DNA from 3 places in the Bacillus sp. OTU530 genome. Region 2 is predicted to be linked to each of the others. Evidence: riboswitches for the same ligand, from Rfam matches in the RefSeq annotation. Region 2 holds a riboswitch; each other region holds the start of a gene.
The links. A riboswitch is a leader RNA that binds a small molecule or an ion and turns the genes downstream of it on or off. The one in region 2 is predicted to bind cobalamin.

Region 1 (4,882 bases), on a different contig from region 2:
AGACCGAGTAAGTTCTTTGTCTGTCATGAAATATTCGTGACTGCGCATTAAATCCATTTGAAGAGGAACAGTTAGCGTATGAGCGTCATAAGCACAAACAGAAACGAGTCCTGCATCTTTTATACAACAATCTGCCCGATCTTCAAATTCTTTAAGAATGGAAGCTATATTATCTTGTTCTTTCCAATCAACATGTGCCCATGTACGGATAGAGATGTCTTTCTTGAAAAAAGGCTCTAATATTTGCTCAAAATGATTTACAATGCTCTTCACATCAAAATTTCCATGCATCTGATAAAAATCAAAGTTATCTGTGTAATGTACCATGGCTAGCTTTTCCTCGGGAAGGATGTTTTCCAGTTTTTGATTAATAAGTAGTAATAGTTCCCGATTATCTACCACCAATAGATGATGTTTTTGCTCGAGACCGCTAACTATATACGACACTGCATTGTTTACATAACATTCTGTATCTTCATAAACATATAGTATATGACCACCATTTGATAGCTCTATTATTTCATTTAATTTTACAAAATCATATTTCATTTGTATCTCCTGTAGAAGAAATATAAAATGTATACATTTTTGACTATTCAATTAAATTATACTTAAAATACATCGACTTTTAAAGGAATAATCTTTTCCACTTTCGCGTTCATCCAAGCTGGTATGAAAAATTACTAAGGTGATTGATAAAAAATCAGTCTTAGGTCTTATGAACTTGAGTTATGAACTGTTGTATAATAAAAATATAGCAAAACAAAATATAATTAAAAAGGAGTTCAGCTCAAATGGAACATAAGGGACTTAAGATCCTTGTTCATGCTAGCACATGGTTTGCACCGGTGTTAGTTCCTATTATCGTATATTTTCTTAGCTCAAATCGAGAAGTAAAAAGCTTATCGCTGCAGGCAGTAATTTTTCACCTTGTTATGGGTGTATTGATTTCCATTTCAATATTCTTTTCTTGGATTTTGATTGGCATACCATTTCTTATCGTGTTTGGACTGATGGCATTGATTGCTCCGATTATGGGCATTATCCGTGCGCTGGATGACCGTCCATTCCGCTATCCGATTATTGGTGCATTGTTTGCCTAATAATTAATAGAAAGAAACGGGTGTCTCCACGCTGAGACACCCGTTTTGCTTTTGTATTACATATTTAAGAATGTATAAATTTCTAGCTAGAAGCCAACTCGACGTGGCGAGAAATTTTAGGGATAAAGTATAAGTAGGGCTACGTCTCTGTCTTTGCCAGGGAGCAGGGCTTGCCAGCCGGCGAGTTTTCTTTACTGTCCCCATTTTTCATGAAAGATAAGCTTCTCTAATGCCCGCCTTTTCTCCCAGTTCGCTGTTTCTAAAATAGGAGCTGTCGGATATGTGTCCGTGTATCCAATAGAAACTAAAGCTATTGGATCAATATGAGGAGGAATTTCTAAAATGTCTCGAATATCCGACTTTTTATAAAAGCTCACCCAGCCCATCGCCAACCCTTCAGCACAAGCGGCTAACCACATATTTTGAATAGCACAGGCGGTTGACATGATGTCAGTTTCAGGAATCGAATTACGACCTAGTACGTGCGAGCCTCCCCGGGAAGGATCGCATGTAACGCAGATTGTTAAAGGCGCCTCTTTCATGCCCTCAATTTTGAGATTAAGGAATTTTGCGGCCCGCTCATCTTGTTCATAATGGATCGCAAGTGCCCGTCTTTCTTTATCTGCGGCCCAAGCTAAGCGATTTTTCAGTTCATCCGATTGGATTAAAATAAAATTCCAAGGCTGCATAAATCCAACCGAAGGTGCATGATGCGCAGCTTCTAATATACGTGCCACTGCTTCCTGCGGCACCGCGTCAGGGAGAAAACTTCTAATATCTCTTCTCTTTTCTATTACTTTATAAATCGCATCTTTTTCTTCATGAGTAAACAAAGCTTCAACACCACCTAGTCTTATTTGTATTTGTACGGAAAGGTATAAGTTTCTTAATAGCAGCTGATATGCTCTTCTTGCGTGAAAGGAGTATGTAATACAAAAAACCTTAACCATTGAAGCTAAGGTTTTCAAATAAGCATATTGACAGAATATGGGGAGATTCTATCAATATACGTATGAAATCCTTTCCTTCCCACCGAAGAAATTGGAACTAGTATATAAAAGCAGGTCTCCTGGCTTCGTAACTACCCGATTGTCTTTCTTTCCGGGCAATGCTATTTCACACTGTGGGAAGGTATAAATTTCTAACTAGAAGTGAATGCGACGTAGCCAGAAGTTTTAGGAATACAGTGTAAGTAGAGCTGCGCCTCTGTCTTCGCCCAGGGAGCAGGGCTTGCCAATTGGCGAGTTTTCTTTAACGTTTACAGTAGCGGGGGCTGCGTTGGATTTTCACCAACTTCCCTATTATCTCGTAACAGATTCTGTCTTGAGCACTTTTATATTTTTATTCGTTTCATTCATTATAAACTATGGTTACATATGGTTCGCAAGCTAATTGTTACATATCATCAACAATGATTTTTAGCATATAATCTTCACGGTTTGTGCAGTGAATCCTTACAAGAATAATGAAAGGGAAGATAAGCAAACTAGCGTTATTTCCTTGCATATTTTGGATGTTACATATACAATTAATTCATTAGGTTAATTATCCTTTTTAGAACAGTTTTTATTAGAATGGTTCAAATATGAACAAGGAAGAGAGGGAGCATATGAATGAAAATAACCCACAATTAGAACAAACCATTCAAGTGTTGCGATCTTTTTGGAGGATTCAACGAAACTTTGGACGATGGGGGCAGGCGAGCATCAAAAACAGTAATTTGAGTATGCCGCAGTTTTTGATTTTACAAGCAATGTTCCCTGCACAAGTGATTTCGCAAAAGAGTTTGGGCGAACGGTTGCTATTTCCGAAAAGTACGCTGAGTACAAGTGTCGATGGCTTGGTAACGCTAGGATTTCTAAAGCGCAGCATCCCAGAAGAAAATCGTCGAGAGGTAGAGCTTGAATTAACTGAGGCTGGCAGAGAGCAAGTACTGCTTATGCATAATGAGCCAAATGGAGTATATCAAAAAATGATGGGTGTCCTGTCGCAACTATCAGAGGAATCCATCCACACATTATTAGAACTCCACCAGCAATTGTATGAATTGATGATAGATACAGAAACGACAGAGAACGGAGAGGATGCTCGTTGTTAAAACTATTTCGTCAGTTACGGCCATTTGCTGGGATGATTGCGGGAGTGCTGGTGCTTGTCTTCATCCAGTCCATGTCTGATCTCTATTTGCCAACATTAATGTCAGATATTATTGATACCGGTGTTGTAAAAGGAGATACGAACTATATTTTGCGAATCGGCGCTCTTATGCTGCTCATTGCGGCGATTGGGGCAGCTTGCTCAGTGGTTGCCAGCTATTTTTCATCGAAGGCTGCAATGGGGTTTGGCAAACAGCTGCGCAAACGGGTTTTTTCACGTGTTGAGGCATTTTCACTTCAGGAATTTGACAAGATAGGAACAGCTTCCCTTATTACCCGAACAACGAATGATATTACGCAAGTACAGCAAGTGCTTGTGATGCTCATGCGGATGGTGCTTAGCGCCCCGATTATGTTTGTTGGCGGGGTGATCATGGCAGTGACAAAGGATGCAAAGCTATCACTTGTAATTGTAGCAATTATCCCAATTTTGGCTTTGACGATTTTCCTTGTTATGTCCAAAGGGCTTCCGCTTTTTAAAGTCATGCAAACAAAACTCGATACGCTTAATTTAATTCTTCGCGAGGGCTTAATGGGAGTTCGAGTTGTACGCGCCTTTAATCGCGATCCTTATGAACAAAAGCGGTTTGAAACAGCAAACTATGATTTCATGAGCGTTTCTATTCGAGTGAATAAAATTATGGCATATATGATGCCGGCAATGATGCTGATTTTCAATTTAACGACAGTCGCCATTCTTTGGTTTGGCGGACTTCGCGTTGATACAGGCAATATGCAAGTTGGTGACTTAATGGCGTTTATGCAATATGTGACTCAAATTATGTTTGCACTCATTATGGCTTCGATGATGTTTATTATGGTGCCGCGGGCTGCCGCATCAGCAGCCCGCATCAACGAAGTACTTGGTATGGAGCCGAGCATTGTTGATGCAGACGTTACAGCAACAGCGGATGAAAACTGCGGTGATCTCGAATTTGACCGAGTCACCTTCCGTTATCCTGGTGCGCAAATGCCTGCGTTATCGGAGATTTCATTTCGAGCAAAGCCTGGTCAAGTAACGGCTATTATCGGCGGGACAGGTGCCGGCAAGTCCACGCTCGTAAACCTAATTCCTCGCTTTTATGATATTGATGCGGGAGAAATTCGTATAGGCGGTGTGAATATCCAGAAAATGAAGCAGACGGAGCTGCGATCTAAAATCGGTTTTGTCCCGCAAAAAGCAGTGCTATTTTCAGGAACCATCCGTGAAAATATTCGCTATGGCAAGGAGGATGCAACAGACGAGGAGATTATACATGCTGCTCAAATTGCACAGGCCGCAGGTTTTATTGAACAAATGGAGGAGGGCTATGAATCCATTATTGCGCAAGGTGGAACAAACCTCTCAGGCGGTCAAAAGCAGCGCTTGTCAATTGCGCGGGCGCTTGTTCGTAAGCCGGAGCTATACATTTTTGATGATAGCTTTTCAGCGCTTGATTTTAAAACTGATGCGAAGCTGCGCAGTGCTTTAAAGATAGAAACAGTTGATAGGGCAGTATTAATCGTTGCTCAACGTGTTAGCACCGTACTGCATGCTGATCAAATCATTGTGTTGGATGAAGGAAAAGTAGAAGATATTGGTACACATGAACAATTGCTTGAGCGATGTGGGGTATATCGCGA
Region 2 (4,882 bases):
TCCAAGGCTGCATTTTCCGTTACCACTGTCGCAAGGACATCGTAACCAGTCTGCTGAATTTCTAAAGCAAGCGCACGGGCATCACTTGTTCCTGCTAGCAAAAATATCTTCATCGCACTCCCGCCTTTTCATCCGCATCATGATGGTGGTCGTGGTCATGGTCATGATGATGGTGATGATCGTGATGGTGATGATCGTGATCATGATCATGATGATGGTGATGTATATGCTCCATCACGCCAAGACGATATTGACATGTATCACAATTCATTTTCACTTCATCCTGCAGCGCCTCTTCTGCACGATCTTTTAAAATCGTTTGCAATCTAGAATGGAAGCCAAAATATCCAGCTAATTGAAATTCAACCTCTGGGTATTCGAGGCGGAATTGCTCTGTCATCTCTTCTAAACGCTTGATTAAAACGCCTGTAAATAGAAAATAAGGAAGAATAATAATTTTCTTTGCTCCAAGCTTGATACAGCGCGATACTCCCTCATCTGTAAGAGGGCTTGTAACACCAATAAAGGCTGGCTCTACTAATTTATAATTCGTCTTTTCCCATAGCAATCTTGCGATCTTATACAATTCACTGTTTGCATCCGGATCGCTGCCGCCTCGACCAAGAAGCATAACAGCCGTATCCTCTGGCGCTTCTTCTATATTCTCTCCAATTTCCTGCAGCCTTGTTTTTAAAATTTCAAACGTTTCCTCATGAATTCCGATCGGTCTGCCGTACGTAAATCGAATATTTGGATACTTCTTCTTTGCTTCATCAATTGCTGCTGGAATATGAATTTTCGAATGTCCCGCCGGAAGCAGCATAATTGGAATCAGAATCACATGCTCCGCGCCCTTCTCTACACATGTATCAATTCCTTGACTCATTGTTGGTCGCTCAAATTCTAAAAAGCATGTTTCAATTAATAATGAATTGTCTAGGCTGGAGCTCATATTTTCAATAAACTGCCTTACCTGTTTATTTCCTTCCGGGTCTCTGCTGCCATGTCCGACAAATAAAACTGCTTGCATCTTATTTCCTCCTATATAGAAAAGATTTTGTTTCTGTTAATCCCCACATGCAGCCGGCTCTATCTGTAGCTTTGGCGTGACATCCTCATGTTGAAATCCTTGCAGGGTTTTTTTGCGCTTAAAGAATTTAAAGAAACGCTCATTTGGGTACCCTGTCTCTTTATATTCATGAACAATAGTTTCTACTACATCTACAAGCTGATCCATTGGAATCCCCTCTGCAACTAATTGACCAGGATGTGCATTTCGTCCGATCGTTTTTCCGCCTAAAAATAAGTCAAACGCTCCTTTACGATACACAATTCCAATATCCTCCTGCACTGCTCCGTAGCACGCCATCGCACAACCATTAAAACCAATTTTCAGTTCCTTTGGCAGCTCCATACTACCTAAGCTCTCTTGGAGCGCTTCAGCGTACGGAATGGAATCCTTCTTCTCCCCATCACAAAAATCACACGCCTTCACTGTTGCTACTTCACCAATTGGAGACAGCACCAAACCTCTAGCAGTAAGCTTTTCTACTAAATTCTGCGGGTTATCGGTTGGAACCTGGAGCTTTACATAGTGATCAGGCGTATATGTAATGGTACCTTTCTCCCCCGCAGCTTCGGCAATTGCCATCATTTGTGCTGGGGTAAATGTTTTATTAGCAACCCCTGGGCTGACTGCAACCTCAAAAATAGAAAGAACCGCTTGTGTAAGGATAGATTTTTCATTTTTATATTCTCCACCCGTAACAGCCAGAAGTGCCTGCTCAGCTATGTCCCTTGATGAAACTGCCTGCGGTTTTTGCTCCTGCTTGATCGCGATTGTTTGTTCCAACGCCCATGGCTCCGCTTCTCTTTGTAAACGTTGATGCGGTTTTAAAGGCTGCTCTGTTTTTCCTAGCGTATATTTCCTTTGGTATCCGCGCGGTGTAATCATCAAATCTTCATATAAAAACGTGGAAGAGTTCCCAATTACAACAGTTGTAAGCATCCCAATATCATGCTCTAGCATGTCCTGTAAATTTGTAATCGTAACCTCTTGACGGTCGCGATACGCACTTTTCACTAATCCAACAGGAGTTTGTGGAGAACGATGCTGAAGTAAAATTCTTTGCGCTTCTACAATTTGCCTCGTTCTTCTTCCGCTTTTCGGATTGTAGAGTGCAACTACAAAATCTGCTGCAGCTGCAGCCTCAATTCGTTTTTCAATTATGCTCCACGGTGTTAAGTGGTCACTTAAGCTAATGGTACATGCATCATGCATCACAGGAGCGCCTAATAAAGAAGCGCAAGAATTAATAGCAGAAATCCCCGGTACAACTTCAACCTCGACGCCTGTTTCCCTTTTCCATCCCTGTTCAATTAACACCTCATACACAAGACCTGCCATTCCGTATACACCGGAATCACCGCTTGAGATAACAGCAACCTTCTTGCCTTGCTCAGCTAGCTTCACCGCTTCTTGAGCACGACTTACTTCTTCTGTCATACCAGTACTGACAATTTGTTGTCCTGTTAATAACCCTGCAATCAAGTCCACATAGGTTTTGTAGCCGATAATAACATCACTTTCCTGTAGTGCCTCTCTTGCCCGTTCGGTAATATGTTCAAAGCTTCCTGGACCAAAGCCAATTACAAGTAATTTTCCTTTCATCATTAAGCGCCTCCCTCCGGCATTTCAGTAACATAAACATCCTCAAACCCTAAGACCATACACCCCTGTGATAGAATCCATTACAGGACAAAGTCTAGCCTTTATAGGTCTCCACAAAAGTCCAAACATGATAAATATGGCGGAAATAAAAGTTCCAATCTCAGTCGCCTGATCCCTATCCATGCCATATCGGATCGCTATCAAAATCGCTAATATAGCAAATTCCATTTAGATCTTCTCCTTTACAGGTTTTGATACTCCAACAATACAGTCTGTTTGCTCTGGTGCCACAAAACCAGCATCGTTATACTCATATATAATCGCATCTTCTATAACCTGTCCTCCAGCCAAATGCTGCCTTACAATTTCCGTCCCCAGCTCTGGCGTAACAGCCTGATACCAAGTCCCTTCTGGATATACAATCAGCACACAAGCATCCTTGCAGCGCCCATTACAGCGTGTTCTCGTTGTATGTACAACCGTATCTAAATCCAAACCGGCAATCTCGTCACGAACTGCATTTGTAACTTCCTCCCCGCCCTTTCTCATACAACTGCTTCCATTACAAATCAGCACATGATGCTTTGTTCCCCGTAAGTTCCAAGTTGTCATCTTAACGCCTCCTCTTATCCTAATAAAATAAAAAAGCACCTCTATCAGATAGGGGTGCAGAATATGCGCATAAGAAAAAATGCTGCGATATTGCACTTCCCCTATAAGCCCGTAGGTTTCGTGAAACAAATCATGCTAGGCAGGTCTCCTGACTTCAGATCTTTGCTTTTTTGCGCCTTCCCAATCAAACTCAGTGACATAATATGCAAAAAAACTCCCCTATACAGTGGCGGGTACCGTGACGGATTTTAACCGTGCTTCCCTTTTAAACACAACACATGCTGTGCACCTAACTCGAGTCATATATAATTTTTCTTTCCATCCCAAAATACAATTTTAGGAAAACAATTCGAACGATAAGAACTAGGAGCTAACAAAATGCAAAAAATCCGCCCAATGGAATTTGAGCGGATGAAGTGGACACAAAAAGGCAAATAGAGACCAGTCCCTTGCATCGTCGCTTCCCATTCTCCATCCCCGAAGAAATTGAAACTTTATAAGATAAGACAGGTCTCCTGACTTGTGTATCACTCTACTTTGAACCTTCCCATATAAGCCCCTCTTTTACAGAAGCATTCTTATATAGTGGTCTGCTCATTTCGTCCACACTTACAGTTGCGGGGACAGCTTCGGACTCTCACCGAATTCCCTTTTAAGCCTTCTGGCATCTTATCCTATTGAGTTATAACAAAATATGTAATTTTCTAACATTTTATGATTTAATAATTCCTATCATAGATTAAATATGTCAAGTTTTCAAGAAATAATTTAAAAAGTTTTCAAAATTACCGACTCGGACTCACTTCTCATCCAATATTTCCAAGAAATGTGCAAGAATTCTAGCCGTTAACCCCCAAATTACACGATCCTCGTAGTAATAAAAATATTCATCCAGACCTCGCACCTGCCAGTTATAATTTTTACCACCGACAATTGAATCAAAAGGAAAACTCTCCTCAGGCTCTATTTTAAAATGAAGCTTATAAATTTCGGGTTGGATATTCCGTAAATCGTCTAAAGGAACTGTAAAAATCTCTTCAACCTCTGAAGGATTAGGCTGCATTTGTTCTATGTTCTCAAGGAACCCTATATACGGATAAATGATGGTCCCAAAAGGAGAAACCATATAATTTAAAGGAAATACATTTGTAATACTTGCCAAGGATATCCCAAGTTCCTCCGATGTTTCCCGTATTGCCGTATATTCCGCATCCCGGTCGGTTTGATCTATTTTCCCGCCAGGAAAACAAATTTCCCCAGGCTGCCTTCGTAATTGGAGAGACCTCACTTCAAATAGAATGTGAATTTCATTTTCTTTTTTGATGAGCGGTAAGAGAACCGCAAACTTTGAAAAATCTTCATTCCCTAAAATATCAGGAACACGGTTTTGCAACTTTTTTGCTACTCTTTCTATTTCCATCATCTCACCCCGTATTCTGTTTAATTGCTCAACATTGGGATTATCGCCATTTTTACCTTCTTGGATAAACTAAAGACTCTGCCAAAATCTTGAGTAAAATAAAAAGCCAAGCTGTAATGAAGAAATAGCTTAGCCTTTTATCAAATATTAGTCAGGTAACGTATATAGCAAGCGCTCTC
Region 3 (4,882 bases), on a different contig from region 2:
TTTAAAATAGTGATTGGACCTGTTAGCATTCCCTTTACAGGCTTGTCTGTTAACGATTGGGCATATACAGTTTCTGCAACTGTCATTGGTTCTTGATAGGACACGTCACCGTAAATAAGCGGCGGCTTCACACAACGAGAGCCATATGACTGTACCCAAGCAAATTTCGTAAATTGGAAGCCGGCTAATTTCTCACCGAAATATTCAACCATGTCTGTACGTTCAAACTCTCCATGTACAAACACATCTAGACCAAGCTCTTCTTGAATGTCGATCCACTTTTTAATTTCTGCTTTTATATATGTTTCATATTCTGCATTAGTCAGCTCGCCTTTGCGCCATTTCAAACGCTGTTTTCTGACTTCTTGTGTTTGCGGGAAGCTACCAATTGTTGTAGTTGGAAGCAGCGGTAATTCAAAAGCTTCTTCTTGCAAGCCTTGGCGTACGCTAAACGGTGCTTGGCGATCTGCTTTATACGTATGCAGGCTGCGAATCGCTTCCTGAACTTCTGTATTGTTTCGAACTGATGATTGATTTAATGCTTTGATAGCTTCTACACTCGCAGTGATTTCTGTCTGTATCGCTTCTTTTCCTTCTTGCAGTCCTTTTGTAAGTACAACAATTTCATGTAATTTTTCATCAGCAAACGCTAATGCACCTGTTAAGATCTCATCGAGCGCTTCTTCGTTTTTCACTGTCACAGGCACATGCAATAAGCTTGATGAAGGCTGTACAATGAGATGATCTTTTGAAACGACCTCTGTAATCTCCGCAAGAACAGAAAACTTATCATCTAGATTCGCACGCCATATGTTGCGTCCATCAATGACTCCAGCTGCAAGCACCTTATCTTGTGGGAAACCGTACTGCTTCAAAGCCGCAAGATTCTGGCCGGCATCATGTACAAAATCAAGTCCAATTCCTTGAACAGGAAGTGAGATAACCTCTTCATAATGTTCAATGCTCTCAAAATACGTTTGCAAAATCACCTTTATGTTTGGCGCTGCTTCATGTAATGCTTGATAAACCTCGTTGAATAATGCAAGCTCTTCTTTTGAAATCGTAGTTGCTAAAATCGGTTCATCGATTTGTACCCACTCTACTCCTTCTTGCTGTAATTCACGTAAAATGTCAGCATAAAGCGGTACAAATTGATTCACGACGGTTTTAAATTCACCTCTTTGATAGCCTTTTGAAAGCTTTACAAATGTTACAGGTCCTAATATTACTGGCTTTCCAGCAATATTAAGCTTTTGTTTCGCCTCTTTATAGAATTGAAGTGGACGGTTTTCGACAAGAGCAGGCACTGCTTCGCCCAGCTCGGGAACAATATAGTGATAGTTTGTGTTAAACCATTTTGTCATTTCAGATGCAACCGCACCTGTCGTGCCTCGTGCTATATTAAAATACGTCTCAAGTGATACCTTACCTCCGCTATATTCAAAGCGTTGTGGCACTAATCCGAACATAACCGCTGTATCAAGCACGTGATCATACAAGCTAAAGTCTCCAACCGGGATCAGGTCAATTCCTTGTTCATGCTGCTTCTGAAGATGCTGTAGACGAATCTCCTCAATTTGTTTTAAAAACTCTTCTTTTTCTAGTTTCCCTGCCCAAAACTGTTCAAGTGCTTGTTTCCATTCACGCTTTTCACCAATTCTTGGATATCCTAAATTTGAGCTTTTTACTGTATTCATCGTATGTTTTACACTCCTTGTATGTTTGTAGTTTATCCCCAACTAAAAAATCTCCCTTTTCTAAATAGAAAAGAGAGATTTATACGCATAGTTAACTAGAGTTGAGATATCCTGATTTTCCCAACACGTATTCCTCACTCCTCTCTATGTCCACGTAGAGTATAAGCGCACACAACAGGCAGGTCTCCTGACTTAGGTTCATCGCTTCTTATCCCTTCCCATTTCAATATGAAACAGTGGTTCATTGATAAGTCGCTCCCCATCACAGTGGCGGGACCGTGCCGGAATTTCACCGGTCTTCCCTTTTAAGCTGAGTGAATCATTCACACAGCACCTGATGCATTTTCTTATGAAATTTTAATAAGACAAGCGGCTGGGTCTCGACCCGCCCTTAGTTTACCTCTTCCTAAATATAAATAACCTCTCTATTCCCAATAGAGAGGTATTCATTATTTATGAAATCCTCTCTTATTTGTCAAAGCAATCTGCTTTGCGGGAATTAGCACCTTTTCAACAAAACTGTCAAATGGTTGCCGGGCTTCACAGGGCCAGTCCCTCCACCACTCTCAATAAGAGTTTTTAATATTTTGAATATGATAGTCATCTTAGCATGAGATACACAGGCTGTCAAAAAGAATTTTAAAGAAAACTCGCCGATTGGATAGTTTTTCTCATCCGTTTATACGAATATAAAATAACTTGTACTCGATACTTACTTATTTATTTTATAAATATAATTTTTGTGTGATGTAAGATCACTGATGAGGTATACAGTTGAAGCAGCAAAACTTTTTCATGAAAAGCTTGTAGCAAACCAAACAATACGTGCATAAAATATGTAAAGCAGCAACGATACCTATATGGGGTGTCGTTGCTGCTTTTTTTGAGTACCGTATTAGGATGTAATAGTAGGTTCAGACCTTTTAGAATGGAGACAACCCTTAATATTTTACGAATGGTTACAGCTTAACGTAAGCACTCAAAAGCGGACGGTTTTGTTAGATAGTTTTTAATCGTCCTTCAAATATTTTTTTCATGAATGCAGTGTTTACTTCACTTCCGTTTGGTTTTATCACTACTTCTTCACCGCATATCACATATCCAACAGATTCATATAATTTTATATTTTGCGGGACAGACATACGTACTTGGCAGAGAACTTCTCGCTTGCCGTGTTGGCGGGCATATGTCTCTAGCCATGAAAGCATGGATTTTGCGATGCCTTTTCCTCGTTCCTGTGGAGAAACAGAGAGGCGAGAAAAATAAAGGGAATTCTCATTTAATGAGAATTTTGCTGAGCCAATTGTAGTTTCATCTTGTATGTATAAACAGGCTTGTTCCTTATTGTGAGATAACGATTCCTGGATGGAATGTACTGTTTCGCTTAAAGCACTTGAGGGAATGTCTATATGTCGATACTCCTCAAATGCAGCCATCGTAACTGCATGAACTAAATGTGCATCTTTTGCCTCTGCCAGACAAATCATTTTTATCTCCTTCCGCAAGTTAATACAGATCTCTCTAAAGAGAGGAGCATTTAGTATACAAGATTTAAATTATTTTAGACTATGCCCTTCAAGAATTAAGGCCATATCTGCTTGTCTCATCATAAAATTCTCTGGTTTTTTCAACGAACCAAATCCGTATTGGCTATATAATCCATGAGCATCTTCGGTCGCCAGCATAAAACGAGTGCCCTTCAGTTTAGGATGATTCACAATGATGTCTAATAACCATTTGCTTAGTCCTTCACCTCTGTATGCTGGAAGAATGAAAACATCCGCTAACCAACTAAAACGAACGAAATCGGTAATAACTCTTGCAAACCCAACTTGCTGGAAGCGGCTATTGATATCGGGTGTTTTCTTGTAGATGCCGTAGCAAAGAGATGAATGATTGATCATTTCATTGACTAACTCTTTTTTTATATCCTTTGCCCAATAAGATTGCACACTTAAAAACTCGTGAATCATATCTAGATCGAGAAGTTCTTTGCTTGTAGAGATGAAAAAGTGTTCTATTTCCGCTTCAATCTTCTGCATGGGGAATACAGCCTCTCTTTCTATAGAAACTGGTATACATCGTTAATTTTTGCTTATGAGGAGATTCGCTTAATCGAGAGTCCTATCACTGAAGCAATTCAGCCCCATACGAATTATCAATTATACAACGCCAAATTCCATCAGCTTCTTTTTTAAATACGTACTTTGTGGTTCTCTCCATGGAGAATTCTGAATCTTTTTTTTGATTGGCGCTCAAAATTGCTTTTGCAATAACTAATGCTGTATCGCCAGTTTCAATGATCTCCATCTTTTCCTGATTCACAATTAAACTATGATTAAAATAATTAGCAATAGCCTCAAATGCCCGACGGATTTCTGCTTTTCCTTTAGCTAGCATTCCAGGCTTTACAACTAAAGTGGCATCTTCTGAATAGAAGTTCATTAAATCATCAAAGTTTTCTTGGTTGATTGCAAGATCTGCATTTTTTATGATTTGTTTTAATTCATGACTTTGCATAGCAACCTCCTGATTTTTGTAAATTCAGTACTTATATTAGGATATTAAACATTACCGAACGAAAAACCTTTGTATCCCATATTCATTTTTAGATAATGCTTAGCTCCCGCAGCCAGTTTTCAGGGAGTGGATTATTTGAAAGCCCTATGGAGCAAAGTTACACCAAAGTATGGGAATGAAAGAAGATGAAGAGAGTGGATAGCATTACACATCAGCGAGGATAGACTCAGCATTTATGATCCGCGTTTTTACCGAAATGGCCAATCATTTTTGTTTGAGTATCTTAAAAAAAAATGGGAAGGTAGAATAGAGGATGACGCGTGCACCTATGGACTTTGTCCTATTTCTGATTCTAGAGCAATCTACAAGTATCCCATTAACTATTTCCTTTTTTAGCTAATTCCTGCTATAATATTGCTCTATGTCAAAAGCAAAATACTTCCATAGAAAAGGCAAGTTCTCTAAGAGTGCAATGAACTTGTCTTTCCTTGTGTAGAGATGAGGAAAGGAGCAAGTATGTCAGCAAAACAGCATCCGGATTACGATTTTGAAAAGAAACGGTTAGAATTTACGAAGACGTATATTCGCTTTTTGCTTGAGCAGGCAAAGGAAAGCAAGCAGCATTATCAGGAGAATATGGGGGAAGCGTATGCCGATTTAAATGT

Region 1: it holds a riboswitch for cobalamin, as region 2 does, so the genes downstream of both, bluB (5,6-dimethylbenzimidazole synthase) here and AAHB12_RS16265 ((2Fe-2S) ferredoxin domain-containing protein) in region 2, are expected to answer to the same signal.
Region 3: it holds a riboswitch for cobalamin, as region 2 does, so the genes downstream of both, metE (5-methyltetrahydropteroyltriglutamate--homocysteine S-methyltransferase) here and AAHB12_RS16265 ((2Fe-2S) ferredoxin domain-containing protein) in region 2, are expected to answer to the same signal.

The regions. Positions count from the first base shown of each region.
Region 1 is NZ_JASATP010000017.1:22,452-27,333, forward strand. It holds gene AAHB12_RS14135 (MEDS domain-containing protein) at 1-549, opposite strand, end outside; gene AAHB12_RS14140 (DUF4870 domain-containing protein) at 795-1,103, shown strand; gene bluB (5,6-dimethylbenzimidazole synthase) at 1,295-1,936, opposite strand; cobalamin riboswitch at 2,146-2,453, opposite strand; gene AAHB12_RS14150 (MarR family winged helix-turn-helix transcriptional regulator) at 2,713-3,201, shown strand; gene AAHB12_RS14155 (ABC transporter ATP-binding protein) at 3,195-4,882, shown strand, end outside.
Region 2 is NZ_JASATP010000020.1:78,892-83,773, reverse strand. It holds gene cobK (precorrin-6A reductase) at 1-113, opposite strand, end outside; gene AAHB12_RS16275 (sirohydrochlorin chelatase) at 110-1,030, opposite strand; gene cobJ (precorrin-3B C(17)-methyltransferase) at 1,067-2,671, opposite strand; gene AAHB12_RS16265 ((2Fe-2S) ferredoxin domain-containing protein) at 2,900-3,283, opposite strand; cobalamin riboswitch at 3,405-3,591, opposite strand; cobalamin riboswitch at 3,772-3,970, opposite strand; gene AAHB12_RS16260 (NUDIX hydrolase) at 4,083-4,703, opposite strand; gene AAHB12_RS16255 (cold-inducible protein YdjO-related protein) at 4,851-4,882, opposite strand, start outside.
Region 3 is NZ_JASATP010000002.1:34,891-39,772, forward strand. It holds gene metE (5-methyltetrahydropteroyltriglutamate--homocysteine S-methyltransferase) at 1-1,697, opposite strand, end outside; cobalamin riboswitch at 1,858-2,050, opposite strand; SAM riboswitch class I at 2,163-2,273, opposite strand; gene AAHB12_RS01545 (GNAT family N-acetyltransferase) at 2,696-3,184, opposite strand; gene AAHB12_RS01550 (GNAT family N-acetyltransferase) at 3,254-3,739, opposite strand; gene AAHB12_RS01555 (YybH family protein) at 3,825-4,217, opposite strand; gene helD (RNA polymerase recycling motor HelD) at 4,734-4,882, shown strand, end outside.